DNA from 2 places in the Proteus mirabilis HI4320 genome. Region 1 is predicted to be linked to the other one. Evidence: predicted binding sites of a transcription regulator. Region 1 holds the regulator's gene; the other holds the start of a gene.
The links. The regulator PhoB, encoded in region 1, activates phosphate uptake and scavenging genes when phosphate is short. The targets are predictions, from matches to a motif close to CTGTCATAAAACTGNCNNAT.
Positions count from the first base shown of each region.

Region 2: ugpB (sn-glycerol-3-phosphate ABC transporter substrate-binding protein UgpB) is a predicted target of PhoB. The motif match lies at 5,071-5,090, and genes of this name have one in related genera.

Region 1 covers NC_010554.1:68,989-81,887, reverse strand. Annotated here, with positions in the region: gene brnQ (branched-chain amino acid transport system II carrier protein) at 1-441, opposite strand, end outside; gene phoR (phosphate regulon sensor histidine kinase PhoR) at 939-2,231, opposite strand; gene phoB (phosphate regulon transcriptional regulator PhoB) at 2,255-2,944, opposite strand; gene sbcD (exonuclease subunit SbcD) at 3,166-4,398, shown strand; gene PMI_RS00240 (SbcC/MukB-like Walker B domain-containing protein) at 4,395-8,120, shown strand; gene PMI_RS00235 (nitroreductase family protein) at 8,250-8,849, shown strand; gene PMI_RS00230 (bifunctional metallophosphatase/5'-nucleotidase) at 9,162-10,784, opposite strand; gene PMI_RS00225 (ribonuclease T2 family protein) at 10,803-11,579, opposite strand; gene PMI_RS00220 (bifunctional 2',3'-cyclic-nucleotide 2'-phosphodiesterase/3'-nucleotidase) at 11,662-12,899, opposite strand, start outside.
Region 2 covers NC_010554.1:3,950,919-3,963,817, forward strand. Annotated here, with positions in the region: gene loiP (metalloprotease LoiP) at 1-267, opposite strand, end outside; gene ugpC (sn-glycerol-3-phosphate ABC transporter ATP-binding protein UgpC) at 757-1,851, opposite strand; gene ugpE (sn-glycerol-3-phosphate ABC transporter permease UgpE) at 1,853-2,701, opposite strand; gene ugpA (sn-glycerol-3-phosphate ABC transporter permease UgpA) at 2,701-3,585, opposite strand; gene ugpB (sn-glycerol-3-phosphate ABC transporter substrate-binding protein UgpB) at 3,653-4,957, opposite strand; gene PMI_RS18005 (glycerophosphoryl diester phosphodiesterase) at 5,133-5,849, shown strand; gene PMI_RS18010 (cyanate transporter) at 5,912-7,108, opposite strand; gene PMI_RS18015 (hypothetical protein) at 7,396-8,361, shown strand; gene PMI_RS19175 (DUF1240 domain-containing protein) at 8,475-8,678, shown strand; gene fis (DNA-binding transcriptional regulator Fis) at 8,719-9,015, opposite strand; gene dusB (tRNA dihydrouridine synthase DusB) at 9,036-10,007, opposite strand; gene prmA (50S ribosomal protein L11 methyltransferase) at 10,329-11,210, opposite strand; gene panF (sodium/pantothenate symporter) at 11,235-12,680, opposite strand; gene PMI_RS18040 (YhdT family protein) at 12,670-12,899, opposite strand, start outside.

The DNA of each region.
Region 1 (12,899 bases):
AACACTATCAAGTAATTTTCCCGGATACAGTGAAATACCGATAACAATTAAAAAGTAAATAACACTATAAATAAGTAAGGCAATATCACTATCACCCACTAAAGGGGCAATGCCAACTTTAAAAGAGACCGTTGCGGTTCGCGGGGTGGCAAATAAAGGGCCGACAGCAAGATAAGCGACTATTGCTAATAAAAGTCCCATAGATTTACCAATGGGGGTGCTTAATGCTTCAATTCCCCCTCCCACTTTCGCTAATGCCACCACTGTTAGCACAGGTAAGCCAACTCCGGTTAGCAAAAAACCAATGGCCGCAGTCCAAACAAACTCCCCTGATTGCAACCCCACCATCGGGGGAAAAATAATATTCCCTGCTCCAACAAATAGAGCAAAAGTCATAAAACCTAATGCCAGAATGTCTCTGGAAGTTAATCGATGTGCCATAAGATTTGTTAATATATCGTTATTAGATGGTTAATTTACATTTACTATATAAAGTAAATACAACAAAAATATCAGCAGTATCTATTTTGCTTCATGATGGGTTATTCAGAATAATATTTAAGAATAACCATTTTACACAGAGCAATTACATATTAAATAGAAAAAAGCGCCGATAACTGCTCACAAGTAAAACTTTTATAATGAAAAAAGGCAATAGCTGATCTAAAAAGCAGAATAATCATCTAAAGTATTTTTTCAGGCCAGTGATAACTGTTATATATCGCCAATTATCCCCGATATGATTTGTATATTTTTTACTCACCAAACAGCAATCTAGCCATCAATTAAAGTTCCCATTAATTAATAATATTAAAATTTAACGCTACGATATTAGATTTTATTGATATTGATTTGATGGGTATATGACAAAAATACCTTTATCACCTCTTTTAAAAATAGGTAATAAAGGTACTAATAAAATAAGGATAAAAACGAAATTATTTTTTTTCTGTTAACAATGTTTGCGGCATGATAAAAGAAAAAGTGCTTCCTACACCGACTTTACTTTCAATATTCAGTATTGAGTGATGATGTTGTAAGGACTTTTTGACAATCGCCAATCCAAGCCCTGTACCACCTGTGTGGCGGGAGCGCGCTTTATCTACACGATAAAAACGTTCGGTTAAGCGCGTTAAATGTTCAGCACTGATACCCGGCCCATTATCTGACACACTAAACAACATACCTTGTGGTACTTTTTTCCAACTCACGCGAATAGTCGTACCCTCAGGGGTATGATTTATGGCGTTATAGACAAGGTTAGATACGGCACTACGCAATTGCTCTTCATTACCACGAACAGCCCATTTATGGTCAATATCAAAGATGATATTTTGTTGTTCTTGGCTTAATGAGTGCGCGTCATGCTCAAGCACGCTTAATAGCGCAGGCATATCGACAACCGTGTTCAAATCAATATGAGGCGCAGATTCAATACGTGAAAGCTGTAACAGTTGTTGTACTAATAAGTCCATACGCTTTGCTTGCTCTTGCATGGTCTTAATCACTTTATGTTCAGCCGGGTTTTCTGCGGTATTCTCTTCCATCATCTCAAGATAGCCTTGAATAACCGTTAAAGGTGTTCTTAATTCATGGCTCACATTAGCAAAAAAATCACGTCGCGAATTTTCTAACTTATTCTTCTCGGTCACATCGCGAGCAACCATTAAACGTTGATCATCCGCATAAGGCATCACCCGAAATTCAACAATAGCACCATTATTTAATGCAATAGTTAAAGGGCGGCTAAAATCGGCGACGGTGAAATAATGTAAAAAATCGGGATAGCGCAATAAATTAAAAATATTTTGTCCATTATCATCAGGCCAACGAAAGCCTAGAAGATGCTGAGCAAGACTATTACACCAAAAGATATTTCCTTCATTAGTGATCATCACAACGGCATCTGGTAGGCTCTCCGCCCCGCTACGAAAACGCTTAATTAAATCACCTAATTCTCGACGGCGTTTACGGTTACGTTGCTGTGTTTGTCGTATACCATAAAAAATAGGCTCCCAGCCCCCTTTCCCTTCTGGGGGTAATACTGATCTATCGAGCCATAACCATTTAGATAATTTCATTAAATTATAGGCGTGCCATATCAAGGCACTCAGTAATGAGACCACGAGCAACCAAGGAAGGTGGCCGATAAATAGTGATAATACAAAGGCAGGTAAACAAAATAGAAATAGCCCCCACACGAGGGCTTTCCATGAGAGTCGTTCTAACACCAGTTAATTACTCCCTTATCAACTCAAAATCGAGCAGAGAAACGATATCCCGTTCCTCGTACCGTTTGTATCATTCGGTCATGGCCATCTTGCTCTATAGCTTTACGCAATCGACGAATATGTACATCGACAGTACGATCTTCGACATAAACATTGGTGCCCCAAACATAGTTTAGCAACTGCTCTCGGCTATATACACGTTCGGGATGGGTCATAAAAAAGTGGAGAAGTTTAAATTCGGTAGGCCCCATATCAATGGGTTTATCTTGACTGGTAACTCGATGTGAAACAGGATCAAGACTTAATCCATTAAATTCAATCACATCTTCTGCCGACATCGGTGACAATCGTCGTAAAATAGCCTTTACCCGAGCCACCAGCTCTTTAGGCGAAAAAGGTTTAATCACATAGTCATCTGCGCCTGTTTCGAGACCTTTGACTTTATCTTCTTCTTCCCCTTTTGCTGTTAGCATAATAATAGGAATATCACGGGTATTATTTTCACGCTTCATCTGTTTAATCACTTGGATACCCGAGCCTCCGGGGATCATCCAATCTAATAAAACCAGATCAGGGTAAGGGTCAATCAGAAAACTCAATGCAGTATCATAGTCCTCAGCTTCAATAGGCTGAAAACCATTTTGCTCTAATACAAAACAGATCATCTCTCGAATTGCGGTTTCATCTTCAACAACAAGAATACGCCTTGCCATACTCTATCCTGTGTTATTTATATAGAGGGTCATAATGATTATGAGGCACTTTTATGACAGATTTATGACTGACTATGACAATACTGGAATACAGTGTCATTGTTAAGGTAAATAAGGCTAAAATTGGTGTGATTTCACTCAAAATACGTAGCTCATAGGTGGATTTTCACTAAAAAAGTAAGGTGCGCTATACTGACGGCAGTTAACATTAAGGGATAGCAATGCGGATTATTCACACCTCAGATTGGCATTTAGGACAATATTTTTTTACAAAAACTCGCGCCCAAGAGCACCAACAATTTCTCGATTGGCTATTAGCGCAAATCCGTGAACAACAAGTTGATGCAGTTATTGTTGCAGGGGATATCTTTGATACTGGCTCCCCCCCCAGTTATGCCCGAGAGCTTTATAATCGATTTGTCGTCGCAATAAGAGATACTCAGTGCCAACTGATTATTTTAGGGGGTAATCATGATTCTGTGGCAACGCTAAATGAATCTAAATCACTGTTAGCGTGTTTAAATACCACCGTCATTGCTAATGTTCACACTGAAACCCCACAAGCCCCTATTATTCTTTATCAAAAAAATCACACACCTGGAGCATTACTTTGTGCAATCCCCTATTTACGCCCTAGAGATATGATAAATAGCAAAAGTGGGCAATCGGGAGCAGACAAACAGGGCGCTTTAAAAGAAGCGATCGCAGATTATTATCAACGCCAATATCAAGCCGCGCTCGACTTACGAAAACAACTCAATGTTAACATCCCTATCATTGCCACAGGGCATCTGACAACGATTGGCGCCAGTGTTAGCGATTCGGTACGTGAAATTTATATCGGCACATTAGAAGCCTTTAACGCAACCCTATTTCCTCCATTTGACTATATCGCCCTTGGTCATATTCATCGCCCACAGCGCGTCAATAAATCGGGTCATATTCGCTACAGTGGTTCACCTATTCCATTAAGTTTTGATGAAAGTGCACAACAGAAAAGTGTTTGTCTTATCGATTTTGAGCAAGATAAGTTAGCGGAAATGACACTATTACCCATCCCTGAGTTTCAGCTATTACGCACTCTTTCAGGCTCGTTACAAGAAATTGCCACACAACTCGAAAAGTTAGCAACACAATATAATGAAATGGATACCACGATTTGGCTAGATATTGAAGTTTCAACTCAAGATTATCTCAGTGATATTCAAACCCGTATTCAAGAGCTAACTCAATCGCCACTCTTTGAAGTGATCGTATTAAGAAGAGCGAGAAAACAACGTCAAGCACTGATGCAAAATGAGAAAGAAACCCTAACTGAACTGACTGTATATGATGTATTTGAAAGGCGCTTAGCTCAACACCAGTTTGAAACCGAGGAAGACAAAATACGGTTAACCACACTCTTTAAGCAAGCGGTTGAAATGGCAGAGCAAGAGGATAACAACGCACGATGAAAATCTTAAGTCTGCGCTTTAAAAACATTAACTCACTCAAAGGCGAATGGAAAATTAACTTTGATCAAGAGCCTTTTGTTAGCAATGGACTATTTGCCATTACAGGCCCGACAGGTGCGGGTAAAACCACGCTCTTAGATGCAATTAGTTTAGCGTTATATCACAGAACGCCACGCTTAGATAAAGTAACCCAATCTCAAAATGAATTAATGACTCGTCACACTGCAGAATGTTTAGCTGAAGTGGAATTTGAAGTTAAAGGGGTTGCCTATCGGGCATTTTGGGAACAACGTCGTGCGAATTATAAAGAAGAGGGAAACTTACAAGCCCCACAGGCTGAGTTAGCAAAAATTAATCGTTTAGGCGGTGAAGATAAAGTTTTAGCCAATAAAATTAGCCAAGTAAAAGAAAAAATAATCTCGATCACCGGATTAGATTTCGATCGCTTCACTAAATCCATGTTGTTATCACAAGGGCAATTTGCTGCATTTCTCAACGCTGATGACAAATCTCGTGCAGAGCTACTTGAAGAGCTTACTGGTACAGATATCTATCGCCATATTTCACAAACAATTTTTAAACATTGGCGCGAAGAAGAGCAGGCTTTAAACACGCTAAAACAACAAGCTCAAATGATGGCATTATTGGATGCAACAACACGCCAAGAGCTATTAACACAACAAGCCAATATTCAAACACAAATAACAAGGTTACAAAAAGAGCAACAGGAATACCAAGTTGCTAAGCAATGGCAAGAAAAAGCGCTAGAAATTCAGCAACAACAACAATCAGCCCAAGCGGGACTCTATGAGGCTCAACAGGCATTAATTATTGCTCAACCCGATATTCAACGCTTAGAAAAAAATGAGCCAGCAGAAAAAATTCGCCCTCTTTATGATGAAAAAAATCGTCGTCTTACAGAGCAAAACTATTTAGCAACACAGTTAACAAGCTTAAAAACAGAAAAACAGGCTATTGAACAACAAAGCCTACCTATCAATAAAAAATTGGCAGCCTTTCATGAACAATTAAAAACGCATCATGAGAAAAAACAGCACACTTTACAGTTAATTCGTGAGAAGGTACTGCCTTTAGATAATCAATTGGTGCTGTTACAACAAGAAATTAGTACTAATAACCAACACAAGCATAAATTAGAAAAAATATGCGCTGAATATCTGCAACATTCTCAGTTAGCCGAGAAAAAATTAATCACCACACAACAACAAGTTAATCAATTAAATAACGACTTAACACAACACGCCTATCATGCACAACTTGCGGAAAATCTACCCTTATGGCAACACTATTTTCAGCAATATAATGAAATATCAAACCAATATCTTGCCAACCAAAAACGAGAAACAGCAGAGCAGGAAAAAGTCATAAGTTTGGAAAAAGCATTACAACAAGCTACCCAAACATTAGCCACCCAACAAGAGCAACTTAATTTACAGCAACAGCAACTACAATCTTATCAAACACAATTGGAAGCGCGTCAAAAAGCAGACAAACCCGATGAAATAAAACCGCGATTACAACAAATTAATCTGCAAAAAAATGCATTGGCAAAAATTATAAATTTACACACTCAATTACAACGTAATGGCAAAGAGCAGCAACATTATCAAACTACATTGAGTGAAAATCAGCAAAAAATAGCGACTCTAACCCAAACGATTGCAGAAAATGATCTGGCACTAAAAGAGAAAGCACAACATCTTAAAGATTTAAATGACAACTATCTTTTGCTACAAAAAGTCGCCGAATATGAGCAAGAGCGTGCACGTTTACTGAAAGATAAACCTTGCCCTCTATGTGGCTCAACACAGCATCCTTATGTAGAAACCTATCATGACATCAAACCAGATGAGACAAAGCTACGTTTAGAAGCATTACAACAGCAGGTGCATTCACTCACCATCACCTTAGCCGAACAGCGAACCCAACTGGTAAACTATGGCTCACAAAATAGCACCTTGAGTGACAATATCGCTCAGTTAACCCAAGAGAATAGCGTACTGACCCAACAGTGGCAGACGTTAGCACAAGCACACCATTTACCGTTAGTTGATGATGCAGATAACTTACTGACATTAGAACAATCATTAAATCAGCAAGAGCTTATTCTCACAGAAAAACTTGACAGTTATCAGCAATTAGAAGCCCAAACACATCAAAAGAATACGCATTTTCTCAATGCAAAAGAGCAATTTAATCAACAACAACAATCGGTTAAGCAACAGCAAAATGATTTAGATTATTTGCAAAAAACAATCAAAACCTATCAGCAACAAAGCGAGCACTTGCACCAACAGCAACAACAATTAGCACAACATATTCAGTCAGCGATTGAAAAACAAGGCTATACACTCCCTGAATTTGAGCAGTTCACGCCATGGTTGGCAGCTCGTCAACAAGAGCACCAGCAATATCAAAGTCAGTTAAAAGAGCTTCAGCTATTACAACAAAGCCTACGTGAACAGCAAGTGACGCAAAATGAAAAAAAACGTTATTTAGCAGAAAAACAGGCTGAACTTGAGGCGCTATTAGCAAAATTAAGCCAACAACAGCACCAACAAACACAATGGCAGGATCAACGACAAGCCTTATTTGGTTCACAATCTGTAGAGCAGGTACGTAGTGAACTTGATAAACATAGCCAATTTTTACAAACCCAGATTGAGCAATATACTCAAGAAAAAAACCAACTCGAAAACCGACTTAATCAATTAATTGGCCAATATCAAGAGAATGAAAAAGCCCTACAACGAGCAATAACACAAGCACAACAAGCCACTGAACACTATCAACACGCGTTAAAAGAGAGTCTTTTTGCCGATGAAAATGACTTTTTAGCCTCTCTATTATCGGTAGAGGAAAGAACACGTCTACAAGAGCAGCAAAAACAGCGACTTGATAAACTTTTACAAGAAAAAACGCGCCTTGAGACTCAAGAAAAAGCCTATCAACAACATTTATTACAACAACCATTACTCTCAACCCAATGTACTGCTGAGCAATGTAATATCCATTTAGACGACTTAGCAAAGCAACACAAAGCGTTGCAAGAAACACTATTTAGTCTGCAAATACAATTACGCCAAGATGATGAAAAACGGATAGAGCAACAAACACTATTAGCGCAAATAGCCAAACAGCAAGCGCATTATGATGATTGGAGTTATTTAAATGAGTTAGTTGGCTCTGCATCTGGTGATAAATTTAGTCGCTTTGCCCAAGGGTTAACCCTCGACCATCTTATCTATCTGGCTAATCGTCGCTTAGAAAAACTACATGGTCGTTACTTTTTACAACGCAAAACGACAGGTAGCCTTGAATTACAGATTGCCGATACATGGCAAGCAGATGCTCTACGCGATACACGTACACTTTCTGGTGGAGAGAGTTTTTTAGTCAGCTTATCCCTTGCCTTAGCGTTATCTGATTTAGTCAGTAATAAGACGCAAATTGAGTCACTCTTTTTAGATGAAGGCTTTGGCACCCTCGATCCTGATACACTAGATATTGCTTTAGATGCCTTAGATAGCCTTAATGCTTCTGGCAAAATTATTGGTGTGATCAGTCATGTTGAAGCGATGAAAGAGCGTATTCCGGTACAAATAAAAGTGAAAAAAGCGGGGGGTTTAGGAATAAGTCAGCTAGCACCTGAGTTTAGATATGGTAATAAGAGCAATGAAAATCAATCAGTTAAAGACTAGCTCTAATAATTTGATGTAAGTGGTTAAAATTTTTAGATATCAATAAATCACCCACAGCGTCTATAGTATGTGCATAGATTAGCTCAGGCTAAACAGCTTTAAACGCTTATATTTATCAAGGAGATAAGCATGTCTAACGCATTCACAGAATTAATGAAAAAACGTAGAACAATTTATCATTTAGGTAATCAACTGCCTATTAGCGAAGACAGAGTTGCTACGATCATCAAAGAAGCGGTTAAAGAAAGCCCTAGCGCATTTAACTCACAAACTTCTCGTGTTGTTGTTTTATTTGGTGAACAACACCAGAAACTATGGAATATCGTTAAAGATACTCTGAAAAAATTAGTCCCTGCGGATGCATTTAGCGCAACAGAAGCCAAAATTAATAGCTTTGCTGCCGGTGCAGGCTCCATCCTTTATTTTGAAGATACTGATATCGTTAAAGGGCTTCAAGAGCAGTTCCCACTGTATGCTGAAAACTTTCCTATTTGGTCAGAGCAAGCCAGTGGTATGGCTCAGCTTTCTGTCTGGACTGCCCTTGCGGCTGAAAATGTAGGGGCATCACTGCAACACTACAATCCAATTATTGATGATGAAGTTCACGCAACTTGGGATATTCCTCGCCATTGGAAATTAAGAGCACAAATGGTCTTTGGCTCTATCGAACAAGAAGCAAGTGAGAAAAATTATATTGAAGATGACGCTCGTTTTAAAATCTTCAAATAATAGACTTTAATATAGACATCTGATCCAAATACCCTCTTTTTATTTTCATTCCTTGCCCACAGCCTCTGTGGGCTTTTTTTTGCCCACGACAAATAACAAAGGGAGCAATAAAAATTTTCATGAGAGCCTATATGTAATAAATACAGTTCCAGCTTATTGGCACCCCATGAGTAAAAAAACATAAAAAAAGAGCAAAGTGCGTAATGAATACAAAGGTAGGGATGGACCCTTTGTGTTCAACACTTTGCTCTCTTTATTTAGTTACGCACCTCTCGTAAGAGGTGCTATTTTCACAAGGCGTATGAAAATATGTTATTTACGAGTAATGTTGTTCGCTTTTGGTTGAGCAATAGGTGACTGCTCAGCAAAGTATTTCACTACTGCATCAACATCTGGCACGCTGTAAACCGGATCTTTACCTTCTTTCAGTACAGAGAAGTTACTACCACCTGTTGCTAAGTATTCATTTGCAACTACACGGTAATTCGCTTTCATATCCACAGGCTTACCATCAATACGCATTGATTCAACAATCACACGTTGTCCAACAGGTGCTTTGCTGTCCCATGTATATTGGAAATTACCCGATACCGCTAATACTTGTGGACGTGAACGATCCCACTGTTGCTCTAATAAGCGTTTGATCTGCTCACCCGTTAATGTTTGTGTTAACAGTACATTAGAGAATGGTTGTACGGTATAAATAGCGTTATAAGAAACATCACCACCCGTCATATCAGCACGAATACCACCACTGTTCATTAAGGCGATTTGTGCGCCACCCATATCTTTTGGTTTTGCCGTATATAAATGGGCATCAGCAATAACTTGACCTAGACCCGATTCGCCCGCATCGTTAGTTTGCTTGGTTAAGTTACCTTCTAGTTTACCAATAATACGGTTCGCTAATGGTGTAGCAATTTTCTCGTAAGCTTCTAACAGTTTAGTGACAGCAGGATCTTTTTCATATTTGCGGTTATCAACCCAAATATTACGCGCTTCTACATCAACAACATCTTTCGTTGTTTTATCTAATTTCAGGTCGATACGCGTTAACATGGCGCCATTAGATTGTGCAGAAGTCACTGATCTACCGTTAATAGTACAGTTATAAGCTTGGTGAGTATGACCCGTTACAACAAAGTCAACCGCTGGATCTAATTGTTCAACCACACCAAGTACTTTACCTGTAATACCATTACATGCGTTGATATTTACTGGACCACCATCACGGCGCTGTGCAGCACCTTCGTGGATCAGAACACCAATCGCCTGTACACCTTGAGCTTGTAACTTAGGCACTAAAGCGTTGATTGTTTTTGCTTCATTGTGGAAGCTTAAACCTTCAGTTCCTTTTGGTGTCACGATAGCCGCAGTACCTTCTAAAGTTAAACCAATAAAGGCAACCGGAATACCATTGAACTCTTTAATCACATATTCAGGGAATAACGTTTTACCTGTTTCGTTAACAGTCACGTTAGCCGCTAAATATTGGAAATCAGCACCTTTAAATTCAGTAGGACCTTGACAACCTGTAACTGGATGGCAACCACCGTTTTGCTTACGCAGTAACTCACCCATACCTTTATCAAATTCGTGGTTACCCACTGAAGTTGCTTCTAAACCTGCTAATGACAGCGCTTCAATAGTTGGCTCATCATGGAACATTGAAGATAACAGTGGGCTAGCACCAACCATATCACCGGCAGCTACCACAATATTATTTGGGTTATCTTTTTTCAGCTCTTTGACCAGCGTAGCCATATGCTCAATACCACCAGGCTTGTTTGGACCTGGTGCTTTTAATGCACCATGGAAGTCATTGAGTGCAATCACTCGGACATCAACGACGTTCGCTTCGTCATAATTTTTAGCACAACCTGCTAATAAGACGGAGCTTACTGCAAGGGCTACGAGTTTATATTTATGGTTCATTTAAGTTTTATCCCTAGATCAATATTCACGTTTCGGACAATCAATCACTTCGAAATCTTTGCTATAACAAATATAGAATTCATCTCGATTAATTTGAATTTCTTTATCCTTCAATGATGGATTATTTTCTTTTAAGAACTTAATCAATTCACTATTTGAAGGGCGGCCTTCTGGTAACACTAATGCGTCAAATAACGCTTGTTGCTGACCAAAGAATGCTTCTGGCGTATCAAAGGCACAAACGCCATGTTTTTCCCATTCACCTTGCAATAAGTCGATACCCGGTGATGAACATAAGTAAGGTTTAATCGCTGAGTATTCTAATGGTGGTAAATCCCCTTTACATAAACGAGGATGCTTGCGTATGTCTTTCCAGTCACGGCATTCATCCCATGATTTACCATCGCAGGTTTCAGCCCATAGCCCATGAACAATCCAGCCAAATTTATTATCTGAGAAACACTGGATTTCAAATTTATCGAATTCGCGTTTAGCACGCTCTTTTTCGTTATCGTTATTTAAACGCTTAATATTATTTTTTTTATAATCACAAAAAGCCGGTGAGTAATTAATGGCTAATTTAAAGTAATCTGTTGATGCTTTACTATTTTGACCATAACGATCATTTGTCGCAATATAGTCATAATTGGCAGTAGGTACATCAGGTAAAATACAAGATACGCCTTCAACTAATTTTGCTTGCGGTTTTAATGGTTGTTTAACTTCAGGTGCTTGTGTCACACAACCCGCTAAAATAACAGCTAAAATAGCAGGTAATAGCTTTATAAAGCGCATAAAATCCCCTTAAAGAGCAATAACTGCACTCTTTCACGCCAAAACATGAGAACGACCTGCCCGAATGGACAGGTCTATAAGATTATTTCTTCTCAGTTAGGTCGATTTTGTAAATTGCAAAACCGATATCGTCATTTTCCACAAAGGTCATTGGATACTGAGCAAAATCTTTAATAAAGTTAGCGGCTTTTTCACTTGGTGAAGTTTCAAAGCGAACATCTAATTGTTTATCTGTCTTGATCGGTAAGAAAGACCAATTATTCGCAGCTTTTGTTGCAACTTCGCCATTTTCTTTCGTTTGCTTAGCAATATAAGAAGCTAAGATTGCACGGTTTTCATCTGGTGATGCAAAGGCGATATTGCTTTCACCTGTACCCGCAAATTTACCACCGTATCCACGATAGTTATTGGTTGCAATTAAGAAAGTTGCTTTAGGATCGATAGGTTTGCCTTGGTAAGTGACATTTTTGATACGGTTTGCATCTTTATTGACAACTTGGCAATCAACGTCATATTTAGCAGGCTGAGTTAAATCAACTTTATACTCTACGCCACTGATAGTGTCGAAGTTATAAGTACGGAAACCATCCCAGTTGATTAAGTATTGTGGTTTAGTTGAGTTAGGATCAACTTGGTTCCACATACCCGCTGAACATTCTAACCACTCAACAACATCTGCACCGGTTGCTTTTACAACCACTAATGTATTTGGATACAGATATAAGTCTGCTGCGTTACGGAATGTTAAGTCACCCTTTTCTACTTCAACGAAGTCTGCAGGTGCATTTTTACGTCCGCCGGCTTTAAATGGTGCTGCTGCACCTAATACTGGCAGGCCGTCTAAGTTCGGATCACCTTGAATAAAGTGTTTAGTATAATCAACCTGTGCATCGTTAACGATTTGTACCGTTGGATCACTTTGTACTAAAGCTAAGAAGCTATACATATTAGCTGACGCTTTACCAATATGTTTTCCGACGAAATCACGAGTACCTTGGTGCGCTTTTTCAATGATTTGCGCTAACTCGGCATCACGTTCAACTAATGCTTTTTTGTTTGCTTTATCAAAGATAGGACGCGCTTCACCCGTTGCTTGGGTCATCACCCATTTGCCGCTGTCGTTATTGATAACCATATCGACAACACCTAAGTGATCACCCCATTGGCCAGGCATTACTGCTGGAACACCATTTACAGTGCCTTTAGCAACATCAACACCTTTAATGCCTTCAAATTCTTTACTTGGGAATACGCCGTGAGCATGACCAAACATAATAGCGTTAATGCCATCAACTTCACTCAGATAATAGACTGAGTTTT
Region 2 (12,899 bases), 180 kb from region 1:
TACTGGAGTACCATTAACTTCATTACCTAACGCTTTCGCGATATTATTTAAGCGTTTAGTGTAGTTACTATTTGCAGGTGCAATTTTGTTTTTAGCATCCATTTCTTTACATGCATCATTAGTTAGCGCTTTGACATCGTCATCACTTAATGTTGCCGCTTGGAAAAGTTGTGTACCTGATTGCGCTAACATAGAAGTATCAAGATTTTTACAGCCAGAGAGTAATGCCGCGGATACCATCACTGTCGCAAGTAGTTTTATTTTCATTATCAATTAAGTCCTTTTCTGCTTAGCAGTTTAATATTATTAGTTGCACATTAAATGCGAGCAAAAGAATAGCAGTGCTTATCTAGTGGTGCAATATGCGGATATTCCAATTATATTATTCTACTGCTATAAAAAATTATTTTTATTATTTTAAACGCGTATTTTTCTATTTTTTAAACTTATTATATAAAATATTAAAATCCTTAATAAGTGTACTTTTATTAATGTAACTAATCATGGTTTTTAAAATGGATTTAAAGGTATTTATTGTAAAATTTTTATTAAATTTTAATATGTTGTAAATTTTTTATCATCTCTCTTTTAGCAAAGATTAATCGCAATGGATAGCATCAAAATAATCTACTTTATACATTTTAAGTGTTAAGTATATTGATGTTATGTGTGTATTCTCATCGATGAAAAAATAATAGCAATGCTAAAAACATTGCTATTAAGATTAAACTGAAAATGAATCACAGTGAGAATAAATTAAGAGACTAATCGTTCACTTAACAACATGGTAGGACGTTCAATCCGTTTTTGGGTTTGTCGATCAAAAAAATGTAGATTTTCTGGATAAATAGCAACACCTATTCTATTACCCACATTAACACCATGATCGTTTGCGGCTCGAATAACAATAGATTGTTGGTCACAAGTGGTGGCGTAAATTAAAACATCAGCCCCTAAAGCTTCAATAAAATCGACATTAGCATGAAACAGTGGATTTTGTTGATTTATGAGCAAATGTTCAGGACGTAATCCTAGTTGGATCTCACCATTAGGTAATGAGTGGGCAGAAATAGCAAGATGACCATCCGCAATTTCAATAATACCGCGATTGATATGAGTGGTTAAAATATTCATCGCCGGTGATCCCATAAATGTTGCCACAAATACAGAAGCTGGGCTTTCATAAATCTCTAAGGGGGAGCCAACTTGTTCTATATGACCTTGGTTTAGTACTACTAATTTATCCGCCAAGGTCATGGCTTCCACTTGATCATGAGTGACATAAACAGAAGTAGTGGCTAATTTTTGCTGCAGCTTTTTGATTTCAAGACGCATTTGTACGCGTAGTTTGGCATCAAGGTTAGAGAGCGGTTCATCAAATAAGAAGACTTTGGGATCACGGACAATCGCTCTGCCCATGGCAACGCGTTGGCGTTGTCCACCAGAAAGCTCTTTAGGTTTTCTATCCAGTAAATGGCTTATTTCTAGCATATGAGCAGCGCGATCGACTCGGGCTATGATTTCAGCTTTGGGGATTTTTCGATTACGCAAACCATACGCCATATTGTCATAGACAGACATATGTGGGTAGAGGGCATAATTTTGAAAAACCATCGCAATATCTCGCTCACTAGGCTCATGTTCATTTACGCGTCGATTATCAATCAGTAAATCGCCATCTGTGATGGTTTCTAATCCCGCTATCATGCGCAGTAGTGTTGATTTTCCACAACCACTAGGCCCTACTAAAACCACCATTTCGCCTTGCTCAATAGAGAGATTGAGCGTGGAAATTGCTTGATAACCATTAGGATAACGTTTTTCTAAATTAGTCAGTGTTACGGTAGTCATATTATTTCTCCGTATCAACAAAGCCTTTAACAAAGGCTCTTTGCATCAAAATGACGATAAAGACAGGTGGCAACATTGCAATTAAAGTGGTTGCCATAATTTTGTTCCACTCAATCACGCCATCAGATACGGCCACCATCTGTTTGATGCCCATGACAATGGTGTAGTACTGAGTATCTGTGGTGATAAGCATTGGCCAAAGATATTGATTCCAGCCATAGATAAAGGTGATAACAAAAAGTGCGGCAATATTGGTACGGGATAAAGGCAATAAAATAGTAAAGAAAAATTTTATTGGCCCTGCACCATCAATTTTGGCCGCTTCAATCAGCTCTGGGGTGATAGTAAGAAAAAATTGGCGAAACAAAAATGTAGCCGTTGCACTCGCAATCAGTGGAATGGTCAGTCCTGCATAGGAGTTCAACATATTAAGATTTGTCACTACCTCAAAGGTCGGCATGATCCGCACTTCGACGGGGAGCATCAAGGTAAAGAAGATTGTCCAAAAAGCCAGCATTCTGCCAGGAAAACGAAAGAACACCACGGCGTAAGCGGAGGCAATAGAGATAACCAATTTACCAATAGTGATCACTAGCGCCATAACTAAAGAGTTCAATAGCATACCATTAATGGTAATTGCACTATTTTGAGTCGTTCCCGCTGATGAAAAGAGCGTTTTAAAAACCTCGATACCCTCCTGACCAAACCAAAGAGGCGAGCCTGTGGCAAATTCGGTATTTTGGTGGGTAGTCGCAACAACAGCGATCCATACCGGAAATGCTACAGAAAGAATGCCAACAATCAGAATAAGATGGCAAAAAGCGTGGAAGAGAGGTCTACGTTCAACCATTAGTAAGCCACCTTTTTCTCAACATAACGAAATTGAATAATGGTCAATATGGCAACAATCAACATTAAAATAACCGATTGTGCCGCTGATGAGCCTAAATCTAATCCAACAAATCCATCGTTATACACTTTATAAACTAATGTTGAGGTGCTATTACCGGGGCCACCTTGGGTCATGGCATGAATGATGGGAAAGGTGTCAAAAAAGGCGTAGGCAAAATTCACCACCAATAAGAAAAAAGTTGTCGGCGAAATTAATGGCAAACTAATGGTAATAAAACGTTTAATTGGACCACTGCCATCAATGGCTGCTGCTTCTAGCAACGATTTAGGCACAGATTGTAACGCGGCAAGAAAAAACAGAAAGTTATAGCTTATCTGTTTCCATGTGGCGGTTAAAATCACCATCCACATTGCATGAGATGTATTTAAGACCGGATCCCAATTGATACCGATTTTGTTTAATACTCGGCTTAATACACCAATGGTAGGATCGAGCATAAACAACCAGAGAAAACCTGCGATAACAGGAGCAATAGCATAAGGAGCGATAAGTATTGTGCGGTAAAACAATTTACCCCGTAATATTTGCTCAGCAATACCCGCTAAAATAACCGCAGATAACATTGAAAGTAATACAACACTGGTACTAAAAATAAGCGTGGTGATTAAGCTGTCAAAATAATAATTATCATTAAATAAGCGCTGAAAATTTTCTAAACCAACAAATTCACTACTAAGGCCAAAAGCATCTTCTAACTGAAAAGATTGCAACAATGCTTGTCCAGCCGGCCAAATAAAGAAAACTAAAGTAATGGCTAATTGAGGGAAGATCAGCGCGATAGGTAACCATTTTTGTTTAAAGTAAACGGATTGGGAAGCCATACTGTATCCAGAGATCTGACAAAATAACAGGCGAACACTTATTGATGTTCGCCGAATACCAAATACCTTACTGAGTGCGTTCAAATCGGCGTAGTTGTTCATTTCCCCGTTTAACCGCATTATCCAAGGCGGCTTGAGCGCTCTGTTTGCCTGACCACACTTTTTCTAATTCTTCATCGACGATTTCTCGCGTTTGTAAAAAGTTACCAAAGCGCAAGCCTTTTGAGTTTGCTGTAGAGTCAGAGGTGGTCATTTGTAAAATAGCCGTATCAGCACCAGGATTTTGCTGATAGAACCCCTGTTGTTGTGTTAATGCATAAGCTGCTTTCGTCACAGGTAAATAACCGGTTGCTTGATGCCAATCTGCTTGTACTTCAGGGCTAGAAAGATAGGTAAAGAATTTAGCGACACCGTTATATTCAGCATCAGGGCGACCTGCCATTACCCATAATGAGGCACCTCCGATAATGCTATTAGCAGGTTTATCAACTAAAGTATCGTCATAAGGCAATTGGCTAACACCAATATCAATGCCTTTCATATTCTCTTTAATACCCGCAAAGCCTGCAGATGACTCCATCACCATGGCGCATTCTTGAGTATAAAATAGCGGCATAGCATCAGATTGGCGGCCACCATATTTAAAAATACCGGATTTAGACCAATCCGCCATGCGTTGGATATGAGTAACAAACGGTGCCTGATTAAATAAAAATGAGGTATCAGTCCCATCAAAGCCGTTATTTTTGGTGGCGATAGGTAAGTTATTACGAGCGCCAAAATTCTCTATTTGGGTCCATGATTGCCAAGTGGTGGTAAAACCACATTTCACGCCAGCATCAAGTAGTTTCTGAGAGACAGCCCCCATCTCTTTCCATGTTTTAGGAGGTTGCTCTATGCCTGCTTGTTTAAATAGTGCTTTGTTGTAATAAAGCACAGGCGTTGAGCTATTAAAAGGTAGAGATATCATCTTACCATCGCTGGTGGTGTAATAAGCGGTAACTGTCGAGAGGTAGCTATTAGGATCAAATGGCTCGTTGGTTTTTTCCATTAATTGGTAAACAGGAAAAACGGCTTTTTTAGCTCCCATCATACTTGCTGTTCCCACCTCAAACACTTGAACAATCGCAGGTTGGTTTTTGGCTCGAAATGCAGCAACAGCGCTGGTCATCGTTTCTGGATAAGTCCCTTTATAGACAGGTTTGATCACATATTCTGATTGGCTGGCATTAAAGTCTGAGGCAATTTGATTGACTTTTTGACCTAAGGCGCCCCCCATAGCATGCCACCACTCTATTTCGGTTTTTGCGTAGGTTGGTGAAGTAAATAATGCTATTGCTATGGCAAGCGTACTGAAGGATTTAATCGACATGCAAAATTTCCTTTTTATTTAAATACGAAAGGCGCAATCTAATTTAAGAAATACCCTAAGCGTTCTTTATGACAAATGGGTGACAATTAAATGAAGATATGTTGATGGTGTGACTGTCAAATTGCTGTCATAAATGGTTGTCATGATGGCGATATCAACGAATAAGGAGAGAAAGATGAAAATAGCCGCTCATAGAGGATTTTCTGGAAAGGCACCTGAAAACACATTAGCTGCATTTAAAATGGCAATTGATTTTGGGTGTGAATGGATTGAAACCGATGTGCAATTAACGGCAGATCATGTACCTGTACTGATCCATGACAAGACGGTTAATCGTTGCACGAATGGACAAGGTGCGGTGCGCTTTCATAGTTTGGATGATTTACACCGTCTTGATGCAGGCAGTTGGTTTAGTTCACTTTATCAAGGGGAAAAAATTCCCACACTAAGACAAGGTTTGCAGTTGATAAAGCGCTCAGGCACTAAGCTCAATATCGAACTTAAAACATGGCCTGATGATGATGTAGAGCGCTTATGTTTAGCGGTATCTGAAATGATAAAAAGCGCAGATATCCCTAACGAACAAATCCTGTTTTCCTCTTTCGATACTCATGCATTAATGGTGATGAAACGTTATCTGCCCGCCATTCGTCGAGGACAGCTATGGGATGATATTCCTGATAATGCACTAGAAACTTTACAAGCTATAGAGGGGTTTAGCGTGCATTGTAATTATCAATATTTAACGCAGCAACAAGCGGCTATGTTGAAACAAGCAGGCTATGAAATTTATTGCTATACCCCCAATGATCCTAAAGAAGTGAAAGATTTTGAAGCATGGGGAGTCGATATGTTGATCACTGATGTCCCAGATATTTATCAACAGAATTAATGTGCTTTTTATAAGGTATCTGAGTGAATGACACAGATGCCTTATAATGCTTATTTTTATCACTAATCTGTCAATATATGGCTAGTAGGATAGGCCTTATTATAATTATGAGGATTTAACCGTGCAAATAATCCCATAGTTAATATCACTAAGACAGCATGAAAAGCCCAAGCATAGGTAAAACTACCATCATCTTGTTGTAGCCATACTGCGATCAGTGGCCCAAAAGAGGCAATAATAAATCCGCCACCTTGCATCAAGGCTGATAGTGCTCCTGCGTGTAATGGATGAGGAACATGATCTAATGCGGCAATCATCATCATTGAGAAACAACCACCCAACCCACAGCCTAAAAAGATACTCCATAGATAAGGGGCGCTCATTGGCATTGTCATCAGCGCTAAAAATCCAATAAGTTGGCTTGTCAGTGTTAAAAGTAGCCAAAAACGGCGATCATGATTTTTGGCAGCAAGAAATGGAATAATTAATGCTGCTGATGCTTGAAAGAGTGACAAAATAGCAACTAATGAGCCACTTTGTGCACTTGGCATACCTAATGATTGATAGAAGGGAGCTAACCATGCCACCATCGAAGCGTAACCGGCATTAACAAAGCCAAATCCAACAATTAATAAGGCTGTTCTTGGTCGCCAAATCAATGTATTAAGTGGCAGTTTATTGGTTTCGGAAATATTCTTTTTAATTGATAGCGTAATAGCAACTAATGCGACGCTCGCGGGTAACGCAAACCAAGCAAGAGCCTGTTGCCAATTGCCATCAGATGCCGTAAGAACAGGGGATAACTGAGCACCTAATGCACCTCCTCCCATTAGCATGGCTGAGTAGAGACCCATCATAATGGGAGTTTTCTGTCCAAACCACGCTTTGATGATGCCAGGGAAAACCGCTTGGATATAAGCGACACTTAAACCACAAAATAGAGCAGTAATAAGTAACTGATCACCATCAGAAACATAGGCACGAGAAAACGATGCTAATAATAAGATAAGCATCGCAACTTGTAGCCCTCTACGAGCTTGAATATAAGGTTGTAAAAAGGGCACAACCAAAGCACCGACTCCCATTAAAATCATGGGTAATAACGTGAGTAATGAGACTTGGCTATAGCTCATGCCTGTTGAAGCAATAATATTGTCAATAACAGGGCCAGGCCCGGTTAAAAAAGGGCGTAAATTTATTCCTACTAAAATGATAGTAAGGACAATCTGCCACATATTTTTTCGTGGTAAGGCTGTCATAGTAATTCCCTGATAAACATCAAATTTGTCTATTGTATAGACAAAGTTTGTCTAAAAAAATGCTAATAGTAAAGATAAAGTATCATTGTTTTCAGTTAAGGTTAGCATTATTAACAGAATATAGAACTCTAATCTGAAGATGATATTTTCCCGAATTTGCTCTATCAGTTGTTTCCTAAGTAAATTTATCTAAATGATATTTGGTTTCTTTTATATTAATATTAGCAGGAAGGTGTAAACTGGTTTATTATTTTATACCGAAAAATATAAATAACTAAGGTAAGTTAATGTTGAGTATGGAAAAAATTAAGCAACCCTATTGGCCAGCATTAAAATTGATATTAAGTTCACTTATTGTTTTTAGTTTCTATTTGAAACAAAGCCATACCCCTGACTTTTCATTACTGATTAATATATTTGATTTAACATTAATTCCTATGTTTGTTTTTATTATCGGGTTTATTACTAAAAATGGGACATGGAAAAGTTGGCGTGATAATTTATTGGCTGCCTTAGTGATTTATGCGACTTTCCAAACTATTGATATGATCCCTCTTTATTATTCAGGGCAATTTGACCTTAATACTTACCTTCTTTTTCCTCAAAATGGTGTGTGGTTTTTTCTTGCTACACCTATTTGGCAAGCTTTTTTCCTATTGTTACCTTCATACATCAGACATCATAAACCAATATTATTCTCTCTTCTGCTTGTCAGTATTTTGCTATCGTTGTTAACTAAAGGCTATGAAACTAAACTATCCACTTTCTTGGCTATAATACAATATTTTCCATTTTTTATTATCGCTTATTTAGTAGACCAACAAACTATTGCTAAATTGAGAAGTCAATCTTCTGTGGTTATTGCTTTAATAAGTTTATTATCAATATTTATACTTTATTATCAATCTAATATCAATTATATTATTCTAACAAAATTAGAAGGGAGTCTATTTTTTGCAAAATTAATTATATATATTATCTCTTTATTGATAAGTTTTATTTTAAGCGCAGGGATTATTTACCTTGCACCAACCACTCAAAAATACGCTTCTCTTGCCAATAATGCGTTAGGTGTTTATTTAATTCATCCAATTATTTGTTTTATCCTTTTACAAGGCATAATCTTTTTTCAGTTATCTCTTACATTACCGATGGTTTTTGCACTCATCATTATCACGATTAGCCTAGCACTATTATTGGCATCAATTAAGCTTATTCATTGGTTTATTAGCCCAACTTTTAATATCCGATAGCTTAGTCAACATGAGTGGAGAAGAATGCCATTAATTTTTCTCCACTAAGAATAAAATCGTATGTTCACTATTAATTTGTTTTATTTATATAAATCAATTATTTTATGTCTTTAATGACATTTAATAAATTAATAATGCGATATTTAGTCTATTTAGGACTTGCCGGTGTATTGCTCAGTTTTCCTATCTCATTTGTAGTAAATATCTTTCTTCTTGATGAAGGATATAAAACGTGTGATAAAATTTCGTGGCTATCACCCACTACATATGTAAAAGAATTATCGTTTTGCAATAACAAAAAAGCCCTTAACAAATAATGAAAAGGGCTTTTTAATTCAATGTATTATACGACTTCTATTAATTCATGCCGTATTTTTTCAGTTTCTTACGCAGTGTGCCACGGTTAATGCCCATCATTTGCGCAGCACGTGTTTGGTTACCACGGGTGTATTGCATCACCATGTCCAACAATGGCTGTTCAACTTCAGCCAATACCAGCTCATATAAGTCATTAACATCTTGACCGTTTAATTGAGCAAAATAGTTCTTCAGTGCTTGTTTAACTGAGTCACGTAAAGGTTTTTGGGTTACCTGATCTTGTGAATTTACAGTGGCAACGGTTAGTACGTCTGAATTTACGCGTTGTTCGAACATAGTTCTGTCAGCTCTTTTATTTATTTACGCAAAAAATTTTCGAAATATGCTTCCAACGCCTCCAGCTGTTCGCTGGCATCCTCTATGGCGTTGAAGGAGCGCCGAAACTGGTCATCAGGGGCATGTTCCTTGAGATACCAAGAGACATGCTTGCGTGCAATGCGAGTTCCTTTGCCTTGACCGTAAAAGTCGTGCAATTCACGCACATGCTTTTGCATTATTTGTTGCACCTTTGCAATCGGCAGAGGAGGCAACAGTTCACCTGTGTCCAGATAGTGCTGGATTTCCCGAAAGATCCAGGGTCTTCCCTGAGCAGCGCGACCGATCATTAAAGCATCGGCTCCAGTGTAGTCAAGCACTGCTCTGGCTTTTAGCGGGTCAGTTATGTCTCCATTCGCAATAATGGGAATAGAGACACTCTGCTTAACTGTCCGAATACTGTCGTATTCAGCTTCACCTTTGAACAAACACTCGCGCGTACGTCCATGAATGGTGAGAGCCGCAATACCACAATCTTCAGCCAATTTGGCAATCTCTACACAGTTTCGTTCATCAGGTGACCATCCTGTACGGATCTTGAGTGTAACAGGTACATCAACCGCATTGACCACCGCAGAAAGGATCTCTGCGACTAAATCCGGATAACGCAGCAATGCCGAGCCTGCTAACTTTTTATTCACCTTTTTTGCCGGACAACCCATATTAATGTCGATAATCTGAGCGCCACCTTCTACGTTTATTTTCGCAGCTGTAGCCATATCAACAGGGTCACTTCCCGCAATTTGTACGGAGCGGATCCCCAATTCATCGCTATGTACCATCCGTAACCGAGACTTGTCTGTCTTCCAAACCTGAGGATTAGAAGAAAGCATTTCAGAAACTGTCATCCCCGCACCCATGTCATAGCAAAGTGACCGAAAAGGTCGGTCTGTAACGCCAGCCATTGGAGCTGCAATGAGGCAATTTTTTAACTGATACTGTCCGATTCGCATAGATGAAAAGAGGGCCAAACTGTGACTGCAAGGGCGCGTATATTACGCATTTTTTACCAGATATGAAAGGACAAAGTTTAACCAAATCGCGAAAAAAAGTTACTTTTTTATACTTGATTTTTTATAAATAGATTATTTAGTCAATAAAAACAAAATGTTACTGTTTTTCTAAAATTTTAAATTTAAATATAGAGAAGTAACAAACTCAAGCAACAAGGTGATATTTATCAGGCAAAATTGTGATTAATGCCTGATAAATAATCATTAAGTGAAACTTTAACTGTTTAATATTATCGCAAATTGTTTAATATTTAACCTATGTTATTTTTTCACTCCGGTAATACGACACCACTCTTCTTTTTCAGCCACAGGATCTAAAGTAAATTGTTCTTGATAAGCTTGTGCAACACCGTCAGCTTGTGTGGCAAGAACACCGGAAAGACCTAAATGCCCCCCTTGACGTGGCAGTGTGCTGATAATAGGAGCTAATTCACGTAATGGACCAGCTAAGATATTTGCTACCACTACATCGGCACTGAGATTGTCTGGTTGGTCTTTAGCAAGGTATAGCGTCAGTGCATCAGCGACACCGTTACGTTGCGCATTGTCGCGACTTGCTTGGATAGCTTGTGGGTCGATATCGATACCTATCGCTTTCGCAGCCCCCAGTTTTAATGCTGCAATGGCTAAAATACCTGAGCCACAACCAAAGTCGATAACGGTTTTACCTGCGAGATCTAAACCATCGAGCCATTGTAGACATAAAGAGGTGGTTGGGTGAGTACCAGTACCAAATGCCAGACCTGGATCGAGCATGACATTTACAGCGTTAGGATCAGGCACTTCACGCCAGCTTGGGCAAATCCATAAACGTTCGCCAAAGCGCATAGGGTGGAAGTTATCCATCCATTCGCGCTCCCAATCTTTATCTTCTAATTGTTCGATTTTATGTACAAATCCTTTACCCAGCACCGCCGTGTTTTCTAACATAGCCACGATGATACTCATATCGGTTTCTGCATCATATAAGCCAATAACATCGGTATCACCCCAGAGGCGAGTTTCTCCCGGTAATGGCTCAAAAATAGGGGTATCGTGGCTATCTTGAAAGGTTACTGATACCGCGCCACTTTCAACCAACTCATCACCAATGGCTTCGGCGTTTTCTGAGGTGGCATTTAGTCTTAATTGTATCCAAGGCATAATTAATCTCTTTTAAAAACAAGTTCACTGTAATGGAGCAGATTGAGGCAAGGTTTGTTCTCCAAACCTATTTGCGACAAGAAAAGCCACTAAGCTCAATAACAGCGCAGGAATAATAGGATGAAATCCAGCAATCTGGATATTAAATGTTGCCAGTGTAGCATAGAGTGTGGCACCGGTTATCATGCCCGCAATCGCGCCATAACGGTTTGCTTTGTTCCAGTAAAGGCCAAGTACTAGAGGCCATAAGAAAACCGCTTGTAGTCCACCAAAGGCAAGTAAATTGAGCCAAATTATCATTGATGGCGGGTTCCATGCAGCAAATAGCAATAAGATCCCTAAAATCAAAGTAGATAGGCTAGATAAACGCGCAATGCGTTTTTCATTGTTTATGGCATGAGGCGCGAGATTGAGATAGAGATCTTTGACCAATGTCGCTGATGATTGTAGCAGTTGTGCGTTAATCGTTGACATGATGGCTGCCATCGGTGCCGCTAAAAATATACCGGCAGCAAAAGGTGGTAATACATCAACCATTAAGGTTGGAATAACTTGATCTGGCACGGTGAGATCAGGAATGATTGCCCGACCTAATGCGCCCGCAAAGTGCATACCAAACATTAATAACGCCATCACGATGGTGCCGATGATGATCCCTCTGTGCATGGCTTTGCTGTCTTTATAAGAGATACAGCGCACTGCAGTATGGGGAAGGCCGATAACCCCAAAACAGACCAATACCCAAAATGACGCCATAAAGGGGCCAGTTAAAATGCCGTCAGCACCATGAGGAGAGGTAAGGGCAGGATCGATAGCATTTAGTTTTTGTATTGCAATATCTAAACCACCCGCCTTGTAGATAATGGCAAAAAGCAAAATAAAGGTGCCCAATAACATCACAAGGCCTTGTAAGGCATCATTTAATACACTGGCTCTAAATCCGCCAATCGCTGTATATAATGCGATTGAGATACCAAATATCAGCAAACCAAATTCATAGGGAATACCCGCCGCGGTTTCTAATAAGCGAGCACCACCAATAAATTGTACGGTCATGGCGCCGACAAAAGCTACCAGTAGACTTAAGCTGGCAAACCAGACTAAAAAGCGACTTTGGTAGCGAGCATAGAGCATATCATTTAGGGTGACGGCGTTATAACGACGCGCCAAAATAGCAAATTTTTTACCTAGTACCCCGAGGGAGAGCCAAATAGCGGGGAGCTGGATCATCGAAAGAAGTACCCAACCAATGCCGTATTTGTAAGCCGCTCCTGGTCCACCAATAAAAGAGCTAGCACTGACATAGGTTGCCGTGATGGTCATTGCAAGGACAAATCCACCCATAGAGCGGTTACCAAGAAAATACTCGTTAAGAAATTGCCCTTTTTCACGTTTACGATATGCGTATGCGGATAATAGGAAGACCAATAAGAGATAGCCAACCAGTGGCACGATAACCTCAGTTTGCATTGTCATGCTCATCTCCTAACGGCATATCTTTGAAAAAATAGCGTACCATCAGATAACACAGTAAAAAAAATAGCACAGGTAAAAATAGGCATGAAAGCTCAAACCAAACCGGTAGGCCGGTTAGTCCCACACTATTATCGGGTAAATAGGCAGTAAGTAACCAACCCAATAAGTAGATAAAAGTAAGCACTAAGGCCAAGAGGGCTTCTTTGTGGGCCT